4 regions of the Streptomyces sp. NPDC104096 genome follow, and region 3 is predicted to be linked to each of the others. Evidence: riboswitches for the same ligand, from Rfam matches in the RefSeq annotation. Region 3 holds a riboswitch; each other region holds the start of a gene.
What was found. A riboswitch is a leader RNA that binds a small molecule or an ion and turns the genes downstream of it on or off. The one in region 3 is predicted to bind S-adenosylmethionine.

Region 1: another riboswitch for S-adenosylmethionine. It lies ahead of ACZ60B_RS21355 (ABC transporter substrate-binding protein); the one in region 3 lies ahead of ACZ60B_RS36065 (putative leader peptide).
Region 2: another riboswitch for S-adenosylmethionine. It lies ahead of thrC (threonine synthase); the one in region 3 lies ahead of ACZ60B_RS36065 (putative leader peptide).
Region 4: another riboswitch for S-adenosylmethionine. It lies ahead of ACZ60B_RS07750 (aminotransferase class V-fold PLP-dependent enzyme); the one in region 3 lies ahead of ACZ60B_RS36065 (putative leader peptide).

What each region holds. Positions count from the first base shown of each region.
Region 1 covers NZ_JBVJMD010000020.1:48,215-52,680, forward strand. Annotated here, with positions in the region: gene ACZ60B_RS21345 (MFS transporter) at 1-323, opposite strand, end outside; gene ACZ60B_RS21350 (transporter substrate-binding domain-containing protein) at 354-1,379, opposite strand; SAM riboswitch class IV at 2,082-2,191, shown strand; gene ACZ60B_RS21355 (ABC transporter substrate-binding protein) at 2,506-4,155, shown strand; gene ACZ60B_RS21360 (ABC transporter permease) at 4,152-4,466, shown strand, end outside.
Region 2 covers NZ_JBVJMD010000021.1:109,524-113,989, reverse strand. Annotated here, with positions in the region: gene ACZ60B_RS22365 (cold-shock protein) at 149-355, opposite strand; gene ACZ60B_RS22360 (MoaD/ThiS family protein) at 786-1,061, opposite strand; gene thrC (threonine synthase) at 1,058-2,341, opposite strand; SAM riboswitch class I at 2,359-2,499, opposite strand; gene ACZ60B_RS22350 (glucosyl-3-phosphoglycerate synthase) at 2,688-3,632, shown strand; gene ACZ60B_RS22345 (alpha,alpha-trehalose-phosphate synthase (UDP-forming)) at 3,740-4,466, shown strand, end outside.
Region 3 covers NZ_JBVJMD010000059.1:7,844-12,309, reverse strand. Annotated here, with positions in the region: gene ACZ60B_RS36075 (LLM class F420-dependent oxidoreductase) at 1-698, shown strand, start outside; gene ACZ60B_RS36070 (DUF1684 domain-containing protein) at 799-1,623, shown strand; SAM riboswitch class IV at 1,726-1,839, shown strand; gene ACZ60B_RS36065 (putative leader peptide) at 1,874-1,990, shown strand; gene ACZ60B_RS36060 (ABC transporter substrate-binding protein) at 2,239-3,858, shown strand; gene ACZ60B_RS36055 (ABC transporter permease) at 3,863-4,466, shown strand, end outside.
Region 4 covers NZ_JBVJMD010000005.1:35,333-39,798, reverse strand. Annotated here, with positions in the region: gene ACZ60B_RS07760 (rhomboid family intramembrane serine protease) at 1-154, shown strand, start outside; gene ACZ60B_RS07755 (Lrp/AsnC family transcriptional regulator) at 238-519, shown strand; gene ACZ60B_RS07750 (aminotransferase class V-fold PLP-dependent enzyme) at 652-2,013, opposite strand; SAM riboswitch class IV at 2,194-2,310, opposite strand; gene trpD (anthranilate phosphoribosyltransferase) at 2,445-3,509, opposite strand; gene qcrB (cytochrome bc1 complex cytochrome b subunit) at 3,632-4,466, opposite strand, start outside.

The DNA.
Region 1 (4,466 bases), on a different contig from region 3:
GGCGTGATGGGCTGGACCACCAGGGTGGCCGCCATCATGGTGGCGGTGAGCGCTCCGGCGCCGGACGGTCCGGTGCCGGAGCGGACGGCGTACGCGGGCATCGCGCCGAGCAGCAGGTTGAAGCCCGCGAAGCCGCCGAACGCGGCGGTCAGAGCGCCGGCGATCGCCGTCCGGCGGCTCCTGGCGAACGGCGCCGGACCGCTGCCGGTGGACGCGGACGAGTCCGCCGGAGTGATCACCGCGGCCGGGCCGTGCCGACGGGCCCGGCGGCGTCCGCGATCACCGCGGCGTTCCTCGCGCCGGTCCTGACCTCGCCCGGACACCCGCGTCCCCCATGCCGTACCACCGTCATGTCAGGAGTTGTCGAGCGGCAGTCCGGGCGGGTTCACCTCGGACTTGGCGACGGCCTCGTTGGAGAGGTTCCAGGCGGCCAGCCACTGGGCGTACTGACCGTTCTCGATCAGGTAGTTGATCGCGTCGGCGATCGGCTCGGCGAGACCGCTGCCCTTTTTCGAGGTGGCCGCGATCAGGCCCTGGAGCGACGCGCCGGCGCCGGAGAACGTGCCCGCGTTGGCCGTGGGCGCGGGCGTCTTCGCGGTCTGGGTGACGTGGTAGGAGATGGTCGGGTTGGGGCCGAAGTGCGCGTCGATCCTGCCGCTGTTGAGCGCCTGGTAGACGCCGTTGTTGTCCGGGTAGTGCTTGACGGTGAGCGTCTTGCCCTCGCTCTGCAACTTCTTCTGCCACTCGAGGAGGATGCGCTCCTGGTTGGTGCCCGACCCGACCTCGACCGTCTTGCCCGCCAGGTTCCGGTAGTTGCCGTCGAACCTCCACTTGCTGGTCTTCAGCACCTCGAACGCGAGGTTGTCCTGCCGGTAGGAGGCGAACTCGTACTTCGTCTTGCGTTCCTCGGTGTCGGTGACGTTGGAGAAGGCCACGTCCACCTTGCCGCTGTCGACGCCGATGAAGAGATTGTCCCAGGTGAAGTTCTCGCTCTGCGGCTCGAGACCCAGGACCGCGGCGACCAGTCGGCCGATGTCGGTCTCGGATCCGGTGAGGGTCTTCTGGTCGTCACCCACGAACTCGAGCGGGGCGGAGCCGGAGGGCAGAGCGCCGTGGCCGATCACCAGCTTGCCGCTCTTGCGGACGGCCGCGGGCAGCTCGGCGCTGATCGACTTGACCTCGGACACCTTGAGCGTGGTCTCCTTGGCGGCGCCGTGCGAGAGCTGACCGATGGTCACACTCCCGGAGACGGCGTCGTCCGTCTTGGTGGCGGCGGCGCTGTCCCCGCCACAGGCGGTGAGCCCGGTGGCGAGAGTGGCGACAGCAGTCGCCGCTGTGATGCCGCGAATCAGGCTACGTCGGGTGACGTGGGTAGACATGGCCGTTCCTTGTCGCTCGGGAGGAGGTGGTGGCGTGGGGGAAGGAGATCGTCGGTGCGCCGTGGGGACGCAGGGGAAGGCGGTGGACCGGACGACTCTGCTCAGGACCACGTGGTCCAGCTCAGGACGTACGCGATCCAGCTCAGGACGTACGGGGTCCACTCGTTCAGCCGGGTGCGAAGACCGGACGGCAGACGAAACCGCCACGCCCGAGGAGGCCACGGAGGCCGACGACCGGCATACGGCCGGCCGGTCCACCCTCCGCGTCACATCGACGAGCGCTGCTTCAACCGGCTGAAAGGCTTCGCGAGATCGCCCTCAGGCACGGCGGAACCGCGGCCTCATCCGGTGCGGCGGTCGGACTCTCGCCGTTCCCGCTCCGGTCAGGCTCCGTACGACAACGGAGCCCAGGTCACGAGCCGTGGGACGGAGGTCAGCAACAGATCTCGTCGAACTGGTCGGCGCGGCGGCTCACCCAGAACGGGTCGAGCAGCACCATGTGTGCCGTGCCAGTGGTTTCCATGGCCGGATATAAGCACACCACCGACAAGGGCGTCCACCATGCGTCCACTGGACGGGACCGGAGCGCACCGCCGAGGCGTCAGGCCTCAATCCACCTTTATGTGCCTGCTGTTCGCTCCGCGTCGCCGCCTTCCCGGCGCGTCTTGACGCCGGAAGAACAGCCGCTCTACGGTGTGCCCGAGCTACGAGTTCCGGTGATCAAGCCCTGGCTGGCCGGACGGCAACCCTCGACGCAGTGGGGTGCCCCAGGTGAAGGCTCGGCGGATCTCATCCTTCTGCAAGTGCGCTCATCACAGCCCCGCAGCGGGCCGGAACCAGGGAGGACGGCATGGCGACGCCCTTGATGCTGTGCTCCCGGCGCCATGTCGACCTGCTGCTGGTCTCCAGCTGTCTGTGTAAGGCCTGAAACCGCCCTTTCCGGGCCCGGAGCCTGCCCGCCCGGCCGTGTTCCGGCCGGCCGCCTCGCCGTGTTCCGGGCCGGTAGACCCGCCGGCCTGACCGTGTGACACCCCACCCCCGTTCTGACGTGATTCGGCCCGCCGTCGGCGCAGGACTGCGCCGACGGCTGCCTCACGCATCCCTGCTGCGGAAACAGAGACCCCTGATGGCACTGCACAACGGCCCGACACCGAACAGACCCCTGCGGTCCGGTCTCGGCGCGATCTCCCTCGGCACGGCGTTCCTGGTGGCGCTGACCGGCTGCACCAGCAGCAAGGACGGCGAGACCACCAGCTCCGCCGAGGCCCTCACCATCGGCACCACCGACCAGGTCACCAGCATCGACCCGGCCGGCTCCTGGGACGCGGGCTCCGGCACCGTCGAGAGCGAGGTCTACGCGGCCCTGCTCAGCCAGAAGAACGGCTCCGCGGACGTCTCACCCGACCTCGCCACCGGGATCGAGCAGACCGGGCCGAAGGAGTACACGGTCACGCTCCAGAAGGGCCTCGAGTTCGCCAACGGCCACGAACTCACCTCCTCGGACGTCAAGTTCAGCTTCGACCGGGACCTGAAGATCGCCGACCAGAACGGTCCTTCGTCGCTGCTGTACAACCTCGCCTCGGTCGCTGCCCCGGACCCTGCCACCGTCATCTTCACCCTCAAGTCGGCCAACGACACCCTCTTCCCGAAGGTCCTGTCGACGGCCGCGGGCTACATCGTGGACGAGCAGGTCTTCCCCGCGGACAAGATCCTCGACGACAAGTCCGTCGTCGCCGCCAAGCCGTGGAGCGGGCCGTACGGCGTCACCGACTACGACAAGAACTCCCTGGTGTCGTTCACCGCCAACGCGCGCTACAAGGGGCAGCTGGGCACGCCGAAGACCAAGAACGTCCAGCTGAAGTACTACGCCGACGCCGGCAACCTGAAGCTCGACGTCCAGCAGGGCGCCCTCGACGCCGTCTACCGCACCCTCACCATCACCGACCTGGACGACCTCGCCAAGCAGAAGGGCGTCAAGGTCCACACCGGTGCCGGCAACGGCATCCGCTACCTCGTCTTCGACTTCGCCACCCAGCCCTACGGCACCAGGACGAAGGACGCCGACCCGAAGAAGGCCCTCGCCGTCCGCCAGGCCGTCGCCGACTCCGTCGACCGCTCCCAACTCGCCCAGCAGGTCTACAAGAACACCTACCAGCCGCTCTACACCTCCGTCCCCGACGGCCTGACCGGCGCCACCCCCTCCTTCACGTCGCGCTACGGCGACAAGAAGGGCGGCCCCGACAAGGCCGCGGCGGCGGCCCGGCTGAAGGCGGCGCGGGTCAAGGCCCCGGTGACGCTCGACCTCCAGTACAACAGCGACCACTACGGCTCCTCGTCGGCCGACGAGTACGCGCTGGTCAAGACCCAGCTGGAGGCCACCGGACTGTTCAAGGTGAACCTTCAGTCCACCGAGTGGACCCAGTACGGCAAGGACCGCGTCAAGCACCTCTACCCGCTCTACCAGCTCGGCTGGTACGCCGACTACCTCGACGCGGACAACTACCTCTCGCCCTTCTACTCGGCCAACAGCTGGGTCGCCAACGGATACGACGACCCCGCCGTCCGCGCCCTGGTCGAGAAGGAGGAGACGGAGACGGACACGGCCAAGCGCACCACGCTGATCCAGCAGGCGCAGGACAAGGCCGCCGCCCAGGTACCGCTGCTGCCGCTGCTCCAGGGCTCCACCGCCATCGTCACCCGCAGCGACATCAGCGGCGTGCCCGACGAGCTGGACGCCACGTACCAGTTCCGCTGGGCGGGACTCGCGACGAAGTGAGCACTCCGACGCAGCAGACCATCGGCGCTGTCGGCACCCCGGCCCACAGCGCCGCCGGTCACGGATTCGCCCGCTACCTGGTGATCCGCTTCCTCCTCATCATCCCCACCGTCCTGATCCTCGTCAGCCTGGTCTTCTTCCTGATGCGGCTCACCGGAGACCCGATCAGCGCGGCCTTCGGCGACCGCCTCACCCCCGACCAGCTCCACGCAAAACTGCACCAGGCCGGCTACGACCGGCCGTTGCTCACCCAGTACCTGGACTATCTGCGCTCGCTGGCCGTCGGCGACTTCGGCCGCACCGTCACCGAC
Region 2 (4,466 bases), on a different contig from region 3:
GCCTCCGGTTGACGAGTGCGAGCGCCTCCGGGTGATCCGCAGGTCCCGGGCGGCGGCACCCGGACATGCCGAAGGGCTCGCACCCCATGGGGTGCGAGCCCTTCGACGAAGAACAGAAGAACGTCGCTGCAATAAGTCGGCGCGTGCTTCAGCCGGTCGCCAGGCGGACCATGTCCGCCTGCGGCCCCTTCTGACCCTGCGAGATCTCGAAATCGACCCGCTGGCCCTCTTCCAGGGTGCGGTACCCGTCCATCTGGATCGCGCTGTAGTGGACGAACACGTCCGCACCACCGTCGACCGCGATGAAGCCGTACCCCTTCTCCGCGTTGAACCACTTGACGGTGCCCTGAGCCATGCCTAACTCCCCTATTACTGGCCCTTGCACAGATCCGCACTTCGCGGATCCGGGTCAGACCTCACCCCCCATGGGACGGGGGCGTGCGCCGGAACGCGTCGACCGCGGCTGAATGTATCTGTCCAACTGCCGTCTGCAACAGGTCAATCGGACGAGAAATCCGGGCACGACGGACCTGCGGAACGCCTGCAATTCGCCGCATTTCAGGGCAAGTTGGGCCAGGCATAGGGAGCGAAAGGCGCAAAAGACCTGCCCACTTTGGCTACTTCTCGTCGCCCGTGCGGCAGGTGGTGAAGGTCGCAAACCCCGGAATCGGGAGCGGGTTCCCCAACTCTACCGCGCTCAATCACACAGAATTGCCCCCTCCGCTTCTCTCGCGGAGGGGGCAATTCGATGAACGCTCGGTAACCGAGGTTACCGAAGGTAATGATCAGCCTCCGGCGACCGCCGGAATGATGGAGACGCCGGCGCCGTCCGGGGTCGCCGTCTCAAGACCCTGCTCGAAGCGGACGTCGTCGTCGTTCACGTACACGTTGACGAACCGGCGCAGCTTGCCCTGGTCGTCCAGGACGCGGGCCGCGATGCCGGTGTGGTTCTTCTCCAGGTCGGAGATGACCTCGGCGAGGGTCGCGCCCTCGGCGCTCACCTCCGCGGCGCCGCCGGTGTAGGTGCGCAGGATGGTGGGGATGCGGACGTTGACGCTCATGATGCGAGGCCAGCCTCTCGGAAGGAGTCCAGGTTCGGGCGGATGGTGGCGGTCAGACCGGTGCCTGCCACCGCGTCGAGGGTCTTCAGGCCGTCACCGGTATTCAGCACGACGGTCGTCAGGCTCGGGTCGAGCAGGCCGCTCTCGATGAGCTTGCGGGTCACGCCCACCGTCACGCCGCCCGCCGTCTCGGCGAAGATCCCCTCGGTCCGCGCCAGCAGCTTGATCGCGTCCACGATCTGCTCGTCCGTCACGTCCTCCACGGCACCGCCCGTGCGGCGCGCGATGTCGAGGACGTACGGCCCGTCGGCCGGGTTGCCGATGGCGAGGGACTTGGCGATGGTGTTCGGCTTCTGGGGCCGTACGACGTCATGGCCGGCCTTGTAGGCCACGGACACCGGCGAGCAGCCCTCCGCCTGGGCGCCGAAGATCTTGTACGGCCGGTCCTCGACGAGGCCGAGCCTGATCAGCTCCTGGAGCCCCTTGTCGATCTTCGTGAGCTGGGAGCCCGAGGCGATCGGGACGACCAGCTGGTCGGGCAGCCGCCAGCCGAGCTGCTCGCAGATCTCGTACGCCAGGGTCTTGGAACCCTCCGCGTAGTACGGCCGCAGGTTGACGTTGACGAAGCCCCAGCCCTCGCCCGCCGGGTCGCCGATCAGCTCGGAGCAGAAACGGTTCACGTCGTCGTAGTTGCCCTCGATGCCGACGAGTTCACCGCCGTAGATCGCGGCCATGACGACCTTGCCCTGCTCCAGGTCGTGCGGGATGAACACACAGGAGCGCAGACCGGCGCGGGCGGCGGCGGCGCCGACGGCACCGGCCAGGTTGCCGGTGGAGGAGCAGGACAGGGTGGTGAAGCCGAAGGCGCGCGCGGCCTCCAGGGCCTGGGCGACGACCCGGTCCTTGAAGGAGTGCGTCGGGTTGCCGGAGTCGTCCTTGACGTACAGCCCGCCGGTGACACCGAGTTCGCGGGCCAGGTTGTCGGCCTTGACGAGCTGGGTCCAGCCGGGGTTGATGTTGGGCTTGTCCGCCACGTCCGCGGGGACGGGCAGCAGCGGCGCGTAGCGCCAGATGTTCGCGGGTCCCGCTTCGATCCGCTTGCGCAGCTCCTCGGTCTCGTACCGCGAGAAGTCGTAGGCGATCTCGAGCGGGCCGAAACACTCCTCGCAGGCGAAGACCGGGCCGAGCGGCACCCGGTGTCCGCACTCGCGGCAGGAGAGCGCCGCGGCGGAGCCCAGATCGACGGGGTTCGTGGTGCTTACAGCAGTCTGCGCAGCCATGGAGGCGAGGCCCTTTCTCCTCATCTTCCTCACGACGCACTTCGCCGTGAGACGGATTTGGCACCTTCCCGAGCCGGGAGCCTCGCGTGCACGAGAAACCGACTGGAGGGTTGCCGGGGCTTCATCGGGCCGTATCCCTCTGCCCCTCTGGATGAGCGGTATGAAGTTTTCAGCGGTCGGCCACCCTGGACATGCGATGGTCATCCGCGTTGTTCAAGACTGTAACCGAAGGCCCCGACAGTTGAGAGAGTCGTCCGAACCGCGAGATGCCCGTGACCGTCGACCGCTGTCGCGGCGGGCACTCCCACCCGCCGCGAGCACGCAGAACGCAGAAGGAGCCGCCGCTGTGCTGGAAGAAGTCGAGCGCTGGCTGAGCACCCGCTCCTGGTCCGTCAACGACCGCCCGCTCCACAAGATCCTCGCCGCGAAACGCGCCCGGGGCCAGTCGGTCTCCGTCGTCCTGCCCGCGCTCAACGAGGAGGAGACGGTCGGCGACATCGTCGCCGTGATCCGGCACGACCTGATGCAGCAGGTCCCGCTCGTCGACGAGATCGTCGTCGTCGACTCGGGATCCACCGACCGCACCTCGGCGGTGGCCGCGGCCGCGGGCGCCCGGGTCGTCCACCGCGACGCCATCCTGCCCCGCATCCCGGCCGTGCCCGGCAAGGGCGAGGTGCTGTGGCGGTCCCTGCTGGTCACCGGCGGGGACATCGTCTGCTTCGTCGACGCCGACCTCAGGGAGTTCTCCTCCGACTTCGTCTCCGGCATCGTGGGCCCGCTGCTCACCGATCCGGACGTCGACCTGGTCAAGGCCATGTACGACCGCCCGCTCGGCGGGGCGGCCGGCCAGGGCGGCCGGGTCACCGAGCTGATGGCCCGCCCGCTGCTGAACATGCACTGGCCGCAGCTGGCCGGCTTCGTACAGCCGCTCGGCGGCGAGTACGCGGCCCGGCGCTCCCTGCTGGAACAGCTGCCCTTCCCGGTCGGGTACGGGGTGGAGCTGGGCATGCTGGTCGACTCGCTGCACCTGGTGGGCCTCGACGCGCTCGCCCAGGTGGACGTCGGGGTGCGCAAGCACCGCCACCAGGACGGACAGGCACTGGGCCGGATGGCCGCCGCCATCTACCGCACCGCGCAGCTGCGGATGGCCCGCGGGCATCTGATCCGGCCCTCCCTCACCCAGTTCGAGCGGGGCCGGGACGGCTTCGAGCCGCGCACCTACTCCGTGGACACGGAGGAGCGGCCGCCGATGGCCGAGATCGCCGAGTACGCGTCACGCAAGGTGGCCTGACGGATGCGTGTGGTGATGTTCTCCAGGGGGCCGTATACAAATGGTTCCGGACTGTCGCGGGCCTTCCGTACGTTTGAGCGTTTCCGGGCCGGGCTAGGTTGAGGCGTATGGCTTCCACGCACGCTGCTGAGGTGCTGGTCGCGTCCAACCGCGGCCCGGTTTCGTACGAGGTGCGCGAGGACGGCTCGCTGCACGCCCGCAGGGGCGGCGGCGGGCTGGTCTCGGGCCTGTCGGCCATCGGGCCCGACACCGGGGCGCTGTGGGTGTGCTCCACCCTGTCCGACGACGACCGCGAGGCGGTGCGGCGCGGCACGGGCGAGCCGGGCGTGCGGATGCTGGACATCCCGGCCGACGTGCACGCCGACGCCTACAACGGCATCGCCAACTCGGTGCTCTGGTTCGTCCACCACATGCTGTACCAGACCCCGCTGGAGCCGGTCTTCGACGCGGAGTTCCGGCGTCGGTGGGCGTCGTACGAGAGGTACAACCGCGCGTTCGCCGAGGCGCTCGCCGAGGAGGCGGCCGAGGGGGCGACGGCGGTCGTCCAGGACTACCACCTGACGCTGGTGCCGGGCATGCTCCGCGAACTCCGCCCCGACCTGCGCATCGGCCATTTCTCGCACACCCCGTGGGCGCCGGCGGACTACTTCCGGATGCTGCCGGACGACATCCGCGAGCAGATCGTGCGGGGCATGCTCGGCGCGGACCGGCTGGGCTTCCTCACCCACCGGTGGGCGGGCGCCTTCATGGACTGCGCCGGCGAGGTGGACCGTGAGCGGATCCGCCCGGCCCGGACGGACGACGGGCCGTTCGGGACGATCGGGCACACACCGC
Region 3 (4,466 bases):
CCAGTCAGGCCCAGACCGCCCAGGCCGCCACCCACGGCCGCTACCACCTCGGACTGGCCCTGGGCACGAAACTGCTGACGGAGACCGGCTTCGGCCTGCCGTTCCGGCGGCCCATCGCCCGGCTGCGCGAATTCCTCACCGCACTGCGCCAGTTGACCGAGACCGGCACGGCCGACTTCCACGGCGAGCTGCTCACCGCCACCACCCCGATCCCCGCGCGCGTACCGGGCGCGGAGTCCGGTGTCCCGTTGCTCGTCGCCGCGATGGGCCCGCAGGCGCTGCGGGTCAGCGGCGAGCTGGCGGACGGGATCCTGCCCTACCTCGCGGGACCGCGCGCCCTCTCGGAACACATCGTGCCCGCCCTGACCGCCGCGGCCGATGCCGCCGGACGGCCCGCGCCCCGGGTCGTGGCGCTGGTGCCCGGCGTGGTCACGGCCGACGTCGACGCGGTGCGCGCGAAGGTCACCGAGGACCTCGCGTTCTACGAACAGGTCCCGTCCTACGCCCGGGTCATCGAGCTCTCCGGCGGCCGTCGCGCCGCGGACCTGGCCGTGATCGGCGACGAGAAGACGGTCGAGGCCGAGGTACGGCGCTACCGCGACGCCGGCGCGACCGAGGTCGTGTTCTCGGGCACCGAGATCGCGGGAGCGGCGGACCGGCGCCGTACCTGGGCACTCCTCGGCGAACTGGCCGCCTGAGCCCGTCGGATCCACCGGACCCACAGAGCCCCCGCATCCCCGTCCCTGCATCCCCGCATCCCCGCACGAGGGCGAACCCCCGTACACCGAAGGAGATTTGATGACCACCGAGGCGACCACGGCAGACCTGCGTGCCTTCACCGAACAGTGGCTGGAGTGGTACCGCGAACAAGAGGCCCGGCTCTCCGGCCCGCACGGGTTCCTGGCGATCACCGGCCTGCACTGGCTCGACGACCGGCCGCAGCGTTTCACCGACGCGCCCGGCACCTGGCACACCGGCCCCGACGGGGTCGTCGTCACGCTCGACGACGGTGAGGAACTGGTCGTCGACGGGAAGCCGGTGAGCGGTGAGCACCGCTTCGGCGTACTGCCCGAACGCGGTGGCGTCGACGCGGTCTGGAAGGACGCCGTCATCGAGGTCGCCAAGCGGGGCGGTCATGACATCGTGCGCCCCCGGCACCCGGACGCGCCGCTGCGCACGGCCTTCACCGGGACACCGGCCTACGCCCCCGACCCGCGCTGGACCGTGACGGGCCGTTACGTCCCCTTCGACGAGCCGCGGCCCACCACCGTGGGCGCCGTGGTCGAGGGCCTGGAGCACGTGTACGACGCGCCCGGCAGGATCGAGTTCGAGCTGGACGGGCACCGACTGTCGCTCACCGCGTTCCCCGGGGCCGGTCAGGGCCGGTTGACCGTGCTGTTCACCGACGCGACCGCCGGGGTCACCACCTACACAGCGAGCCGGACCCTGTCCGTCGAACGGCCCGCCGCCGACGGCACGGTCGTCCTGGACTTCAACCGGGCCACGAACCTGCCGTGCGCCTACACGGACCTGGCCACCTGCCCGCTGCCGCCGGCGGAGAACCGGCTGAAGGTGGCGATCGAGGCGGGCCAGAAGATCCCGCGCGAGCGCGGCGGTTCCTGAACCATGACCTTCCGGGCGTGACCGCGGCCGTCCCCACGTCGCCGCGGGAGCGTCCGGTCGCGGCATTGACGTACGTCGGAACCGCTCCGTACGATCAAGAACGGCATTGAGTGTCAGCGTCAAGCCCTGGCTCGCTGACCGGCAACCCTCCCGCGCGGCGGGGTGCTCCAGGTGAAAGCCCGGCGGGATCAGCGACGATCCCCGCAAGCGCGTGGCCCTGTGTTCAGGGCCGACGAGGTGGAGGACCGTGATGCGACGCGATGGTGGCCCTGCCGCCTCCTCCCTGGTCGCCATGGTGTTCTCCCGGCTGGCGCGCCGACGCCACATCGATCTGAAGCGCTCGACCAGCTGCCTCTGTCAGGCCTGACGGCCCTTCCCGCGGCCGGGCTTCGGCGACCTTCCTCGCCGACGGTCGACATCCGTCACACCCATCAGCGGTCGATATCCCCCGTTTCCTGCTGATCTTCCTGATCTTCCTGATCCGCTTTCCGCCCAGCCCCTGTCCGCAGGGCACTTCCCCGTCATCGGCATCGCGCCGACCGGGACCGCGCGCCTGTGCGCGGTCGTGCCTCGTGCGGTGCTCCATGCCGGGCGACGCATAGAGGAGAACCTCTCGTGAGAGCACTACCGGATTTCAGAACTCCCCGATGGGCAACGCTCACCGCCCTGCTCACCACCGGCGTGCTGCTGACCGCCTGCGGGTCGGGCACCGACGGCTCCGGCACAGGAGGCGGCAAGCCGCGGTCCGGCGGCACCCTGACCTTCGCCGTGGGTTCGGACGCCGGCTGCGTGGATCCCCAGCAGGTCGGCAGCAACGACACGATCTACTCGGTGCGCCAGATCGTGGACTCCCTGACGGACCAGGATCCCAGTACCGGCAAGATCGTGCCGTGGCTGGCGAAGAGCTGGGACATCAGCGCCGACTCGACCGCCTTCACCTTCCATCTGCGCTCCGGTGTCACCTTCAGCGACGGGTCCCCGCTGACCGCCCAGGTGGTCAAGGACAACTTCGACGCGGTGCCGAAGCTCGGTGTCCTGGGGACTCTGGCCGAGGGCTATCTGAGCGGTGTCGAAAGCACCACGGTGGTCGACCCGCTCACCGTCAAGGTCACCTTCCAACAGCCCAACGCCCAGTTCCTGCAAGCGACTTCCACACATTCGCTGGGGATCGAGTCCTCGGCGAGCGTGACGAAGTCACCGCAGCAGAAGTGCAGTGACGGGGTGATCGGGTCCGGACCGTTCGTGCTGAAACAGTACGTGCAGAACCAGTCGGTCACCCTGACCAGACGCCCTGGCTACGCCTGGGGATCCTCGCGGTGGAACAAGCGGGGCGAGGCGTATCTGGACCGGGTGGTGTTCAAGGTCGTACCGGAGGCGGGCGTACGCGCCGGCAGTCTCCGGTCCGGTCAGGTGGACGCCATCGGCAGCGTGGGCCGGGCCGACGAGGCGGCGCTCAAGGGCGGCCAGGTCGCCCTCCAGCGGCGGGCCAACCCCGGCATCGTCTTCGGACTCGCCCTCAACAACGCGCGGCCGGTCCTGAAGGACATCAGGGTCCGCCGGGCGATCCTGTCCGCCGTCGACCGGAAGCAGATCGCCGACACCGTCTTCCCCACCGGCACCCGGGCGGCCACCAGCGTCCTCGCACACACCACGCCCGACTACACCGACCTCGCCCCGGATCTCGCCTTCGACGCGGCCAAGGCGAAGTCCCTGCTGGAAGAGGCCGGTTGGCAGGTGGGTGGCGACGGCATCCGCGTCAAGGACGGGCGGAAGCTGAGCCTGACCATCGACTGGGTTCCCAACGCGGCCACGAACCAGCCCGCGTTGGAGCTGATACAGCAGCAACTGAAGTCCGTCGGCGTCCAGGTGACCCTCCGGCAGCTCCAGCTCACCCAGTTGTCGCCGATACAGCAGTCGGGCGAATACGACGTGATCTGGAGCAACATCACCCGCGCCGACCCCGACATCCTGCGCAGCACCTTCTCCACGAAGCTGGCCAACTTCTACCGCGTACCGGCAGGCAGCCTGGACACGGCGCTGTCCGCACAGGCCGCGACCAGCGACCCGGCCGAGCGCAGCCGGCTGGTGGCCCAGGCACAACAGTCGATCGTGCGCGACGCCTACAACGTGCCGGTGGTGGAGCTGCAGACCCAGCTGGGCGTGTCCACGAAGGTGCACGACCTCGCCTTCGACGCCTCCAGCCGGATCCAGCTGCACGACACCTGGATCGGCTGACCCCGTGCGCGGCTATGTGCTCAAACGGCTCGCGCAGGCGGTCGGGGTGCTGTGGGCGGCGTACACCGTGTCGTTCCTGGTGCTGGACTACCTGCCGGGCGACCCGGTCACGGCGATGGCCGGTGCCGGAATGGACTCGGGGCAGGTCGATCCCCGGCAGATCGCCGCGCTGCGGCACGAGTACGGCTTCGACAAGCCGGTGCTCGCGCAGTACGCCGAGTATCTCGGCCGGGCGGTGCGCGGGGACTTCGGCGACTCGGTCGGCACCGGCCGACCGGTCGCCTCGACCCTGGCCGACGCTCTGCCACAGACCCTCCAACTGACCGCGACAGCGCTGCTGTTCGCGGTGGTCCTCGGCGGCGGACTGGCGGTGGCCGCGACGTACACCACGCGGCGTCGGCTGCGGCAGCTGCTGCTGTCGCTGCCGCCGCTGGGGGTGTCGGTCCCGACGTTCTGGGTGGGGCTGCTGCTCGTCGAGGTGTTCTCCTTCCGTCTGCGCTGGTTCCCCGCGTTCGGCAACGACGGGCCGAGCGGGTTGGTGCTGCCGGCGCTGACGCTGGCGGTCCCGACCGGCGCCCAGATCGCGCAGGTGCTGGCCAAGAGCCTGC
Region 4 (4,466 bases), on a different contig from region 3:
GGTGGCGGCGGGCCGGGCCACCCAGGGCCCCGGCGTGGCCTACCTCGCCCACCTGGTGGGCTTCGGCGCGGGCTTCGCATACGCGTGGCTGCGGTTCGGCCGCAGCCGCGGCCCGGCCCGGCAGGTCAGGCCCGCCACGGGCGACGGCGGCTGACCGGCCCGACCGGCCGCCGCGGCCTTGGTGGGTCCGGGATCACGTCATAGAGTGAGGGCCCCGGCCGAGAGAGAGAACCAACCGTGATCACCGCGATCGTCCTTATCAAGACCAGCGTGGACCGGATCCCCGAGATCGCGGAATCGATCGCCGCGCTGGACTCCGTCAGCGAGGTCTTCTCCGTCACGGGCACCTACGACCTGATCGCGATGGTGCGGGTGGTCCGCCACGAGGACCTGGCGGAGGTCATCCCGGGCCGGATCAGCAAGATCCCCGGCGTCGAGGGCACGGACACGCACGTCGCGTTCCGCACCTACTCCCAGCACGACCTGGAGGCGGCGTTCGCGATCGGTCTCGACAGCTGAGCCCCTCCCCCGCGGACCGGTGAGGGCCGGGCGCGCGGTTCCCCGCGCCCCTCGATCGCGCCTGCCCGCAGGCGGCCTCAGGGGCGCGGGGACCGCGCGACCGGCCACGACGGCGCCGCGCAACGGGCCCGGTCAGACCGCGGGCACGCAGCGGCCGTCCTCGGTCCGGTAGCGCCACTTCGCGCCGTCCCTGACCAGTTCCCGCACCGCGGTCACGAAGCGCTCCACGTGCTCGTCCGGCGTGCCCGCGCCGAAGCTCACCCGGATGGCGTTGAGGGACTTCTCGCCCGGCGCCGCCTCGGGCGCGCCGCACTCGCCCTGGCTGCCCGGGTCGCTGCCCAGCAGGGTGCGCACCAGCGGGTGGGCGCAGAAGAGGCCGTCGCGGACGCCGATCCCGTACTCGGCGGAGAGGGCGGCCGCGAAGTGGGAGCTGTTCCAGCCCTCCACCACGAAGGAGATCACCCCGACCCGCGGGGCGTCGTCGCCGAAGAGGGAGAGGACCCGCACCTCGGGCACCTCGGCGAGGCCCGCCCGGACGGTGTCGATCAGGTGCAGCTCACGGGCGACGAGCGTGTCGAAGCCCGCCTCGGTGAGGGCCTTGCAGGCGGAGGCGATGGAGTAGGCGCCGATCACGTTCGGCGAGCCGGCCTCGTGACGGGCGGCGCTGTCGTGCCACTCCACGTCCACTCCCCCGTCCGCGCGCCGGGTGACCCGTCGGCTCGCGCCGCCGCCGGCCAGGTACGGCTCGGCCTCGCGCAGCCAGTCGGCGCGGCCGGCCAGGACCCCGGAGCCGAACGGCGCGTACAGCTTGTGGCCGGAGAAGGCGACCCAGTCGACGTCGAGGTCGCGGACCGAGACCGGGTGGTGCGGGGCCAGCTGGGCGGCGTCCAGGACGATCCGGGCGCCGTGCGCGTGGGCCGCCGCCGCCAGCTCGCGGACCGGCCACAGCTCGCCCGTGACGTTCGAGGCACCGGTGACGCAGACCAGGGCCGGGCCGTACGGGTCGCGGTCGGCCAGGGCGCGTTCCAGGGTCTCGACGGCCTGTTGCGGGGTGCGCGGGGCGTCGAGGTAGGTGACCCGGGCGTCCTGCCAGGGCAGCAGCGAGGCGTGGTGCTCGGTCTCGAACACGAAGACCTCGCAGCCGGCCGGGAGCGCGGCCGCCAGCAGGTTGAGGGAGTCGGTGGTGGACCGGGTGAAGACCACCTGGTCGCCGGTGCGGCAGTCGAGGAACTCCGCGACCGTCCGGCGGGCGTTCTCGAAGAGGTCCGTGGACAGCTGCGAGAGGTAGCCGGCGCCGCGGTGGACGCTGCCGTAGTACGGGGCGTACGCCGCCACGTCGTCCCAGACGCGCTGGAGGGCGGGGGCGCTGGCCGCGTAGTCGAGCGCGGCATAGGTGACTTCGCCGCCCGTGACGAGCGGAACGGTGACATCACGGCCCAGAACGGCCAGCGGGGCACAAACGGTCTGGGCGGAGGCAGCGGTGGAGACGGACATGGGGAACTCCCGTGAGCGGCAAGGCGGAATCACCACGCGAGCACACGGGCTCGAGCGCGGAGAAAGGAGAATGGGGTGTGCGGAGGCGGGGCTCTACGCCCTAGCGCATTCGCTTGCTCACGGGTGGCTCCCTCGATGACCAGGACCCCTGGTGCTGGGCTCGTTCAGGAGCCGTCGAGGGGTCCGCGCTTGCCGTAGACCTCGCTGCCTACGACCTGGTCCTCACCCGGGGCACCCCGCCACGGACGGAGGGTTGCCGGACAGTCGGCCGGGGCCTCATGACTGTCACTCATGACCTGTTCGTCATCCTGCCACACGGCCTGTGAAGCGCAAGGCGCGGTCCGCATCCTGGACCGCGCCTCGCCCCGCTCCCCGGGCCGGGCCCCGCGCCGCCTCGCCCGGCCGCGCCGCACGCGGCCGGGGAGGGAGGATCAGGCGTTGCTGACGGCCACCCAGCGCTCCAGCGTCCGCCGGGCCGCGCCGGAGTCGATCGACTCCGCCGCCCGGTCCATGCCGGCGCGCAGCTGCTCGGCCAGCGTCCCGGAGCCCGGCCGCAGCGCCACCAGCGCCGCCGCGGAGTTCAGCAGCACGGCGTCCCGCACCGGGCCGCCCTCGCCGTTCAGCAGCCGCCGCGCCACATCCGCGTTGTACGAGGCGTCGGCACCGCGCAGCGCCTCCACCGGCACCGGTTCGATGCCGACGTCCCTCGGGTCGAAGGCCTCCTCCGTCACCCGGCCCCCCCGTACGACCCACACCCGCGAGGTGGCGGTCGTGGTCAGCTCGTCCAGGCCGTCGTCGCCGCGGAACACCAGCGAGGAGTTGCCGCGCTCGGCGAAGACACCCGCGATGATCGGCGCCACCCGGGCGTCGGCGACGCCGACCGCCTGCGCGCGCACCTTCGCCGGATTGGTCAGCGGGCCCAGGAAGTTGAACACCGTCCGGATGCCCAACTGGCCACGGGCGGCCGCCACATGGCGCAGGGCCGGGTGGAACTTCACCGCGAAGCAGAAGGTGATCCCGGCCTCCTCGGCGACCTCCGCCACCCGCTTCGGGGTCAGTTCGAGGTTGACCCCGAGCTTCTCCAGGACGTCCGAGGCGCCCGACGCCGACGAGGCGGCCCGGTTGCCGTGCTTGACGACCTTGGCGCCGGTGCCCGCGATGACGATCGAGGACATCGTGGAGATGTTCACCGTCTTCGCGCCGTCGCCGCCGGTGCCCACGATGTCGACGGTGTCGCCCGGCACCTGGATCACATTGGCGTGCGCGTACATCGCCTCGACCAGACCCGTGATCTCCTGGACGGTCTCGCCCTTGGCCCGCAGTGCCACCGCGAACCCGGCGATCTGCGCGTCGGTGGCCTCGCCGCGCATGATCCGGTCCATCGCCCAGGCGGTGCTCGCGGCGCTCTGGTCGCGGCCCTCCAGCAGACCGTTCAGTACCGCGGGCCAGGAACGGCCCGCCGCGGTGTCGCCTCCAGCGGGGGTCACAGCGCTCATCAGCCGCTCCTGGTTCGTAGACACGTACAGACTCGACTACAGCCTATCCAGCGCCGGACACGGCGAAGGACCCCGTCCGAAGACCGGACGGGGTCCTTGTGTGCGCGTGGCGAGCGCAGCGATCAGTGGTGGCCGTGGCCGCTCGTGATCTCCTTGTACTCGTCGACAGTCGGCTTCTCGATCTGGCTGTCCTCGTCGAAGTACGCCTTGCTGATCTTGGCGCGCAGCTTCTGCGAGCCCTTCAGCTTGCGCTCGACACCGTTCTCGTCGACCGTCGGGCCGAGTTCGAGCGGCTGGTACTGCTCGTGCGCGGTGAGGGTGTGCAGCTGCTCCTGGCTGAGCGGCTCGTGGATCTCGATGAACTCACCGTGCGGCAGGCGCTTGATGGTGCCGGTCTCGCGACCGTGCAGCACCTTGTCCCGGTCCCGGCGCTGGAGGCCGAGGCAGATCCGCTTGGTGACGATGAACGCGATGACCGGTCCGACGAAGAAGAAGATCCGGACGAACCAGGTGATCGAGTTGATCGACAGGTGGAAGTGGGTGGCCCACAGGTCGTTGCCACCGCCGACCAGCGTGATCATGTACATCGTGACCCAGGCGGTGCCCAGGGCCGTACGGGTCGGCGCGTTGCGCGGGCGGTCCAGGATGTGGTGCTCGCGCTTGTCGCCGGTGATCCAGGACTCGATGAACGGGTACAGCGCGAGCGCGGCGAGCACGACACCGAAGAGGACCAGCGGGATGAACACGCCCAGGACCAGCGTGTGGCCCCAGATGTTGATCTCCCAGCCCGGCATGTAGCGGATCAGACCCTCGGCGAAGCCCATGTACCAGTCGGGCTGGGCGCCGGTCGACACCTGGTCCGGACGGTAGGGGCCGATGGCCCAGATCGGGTTGATCTGCGCGATCGCCGCGATGGCCGCGATGGCACCGAAGACCAGGAAGAAGAAGCCTCCGGCC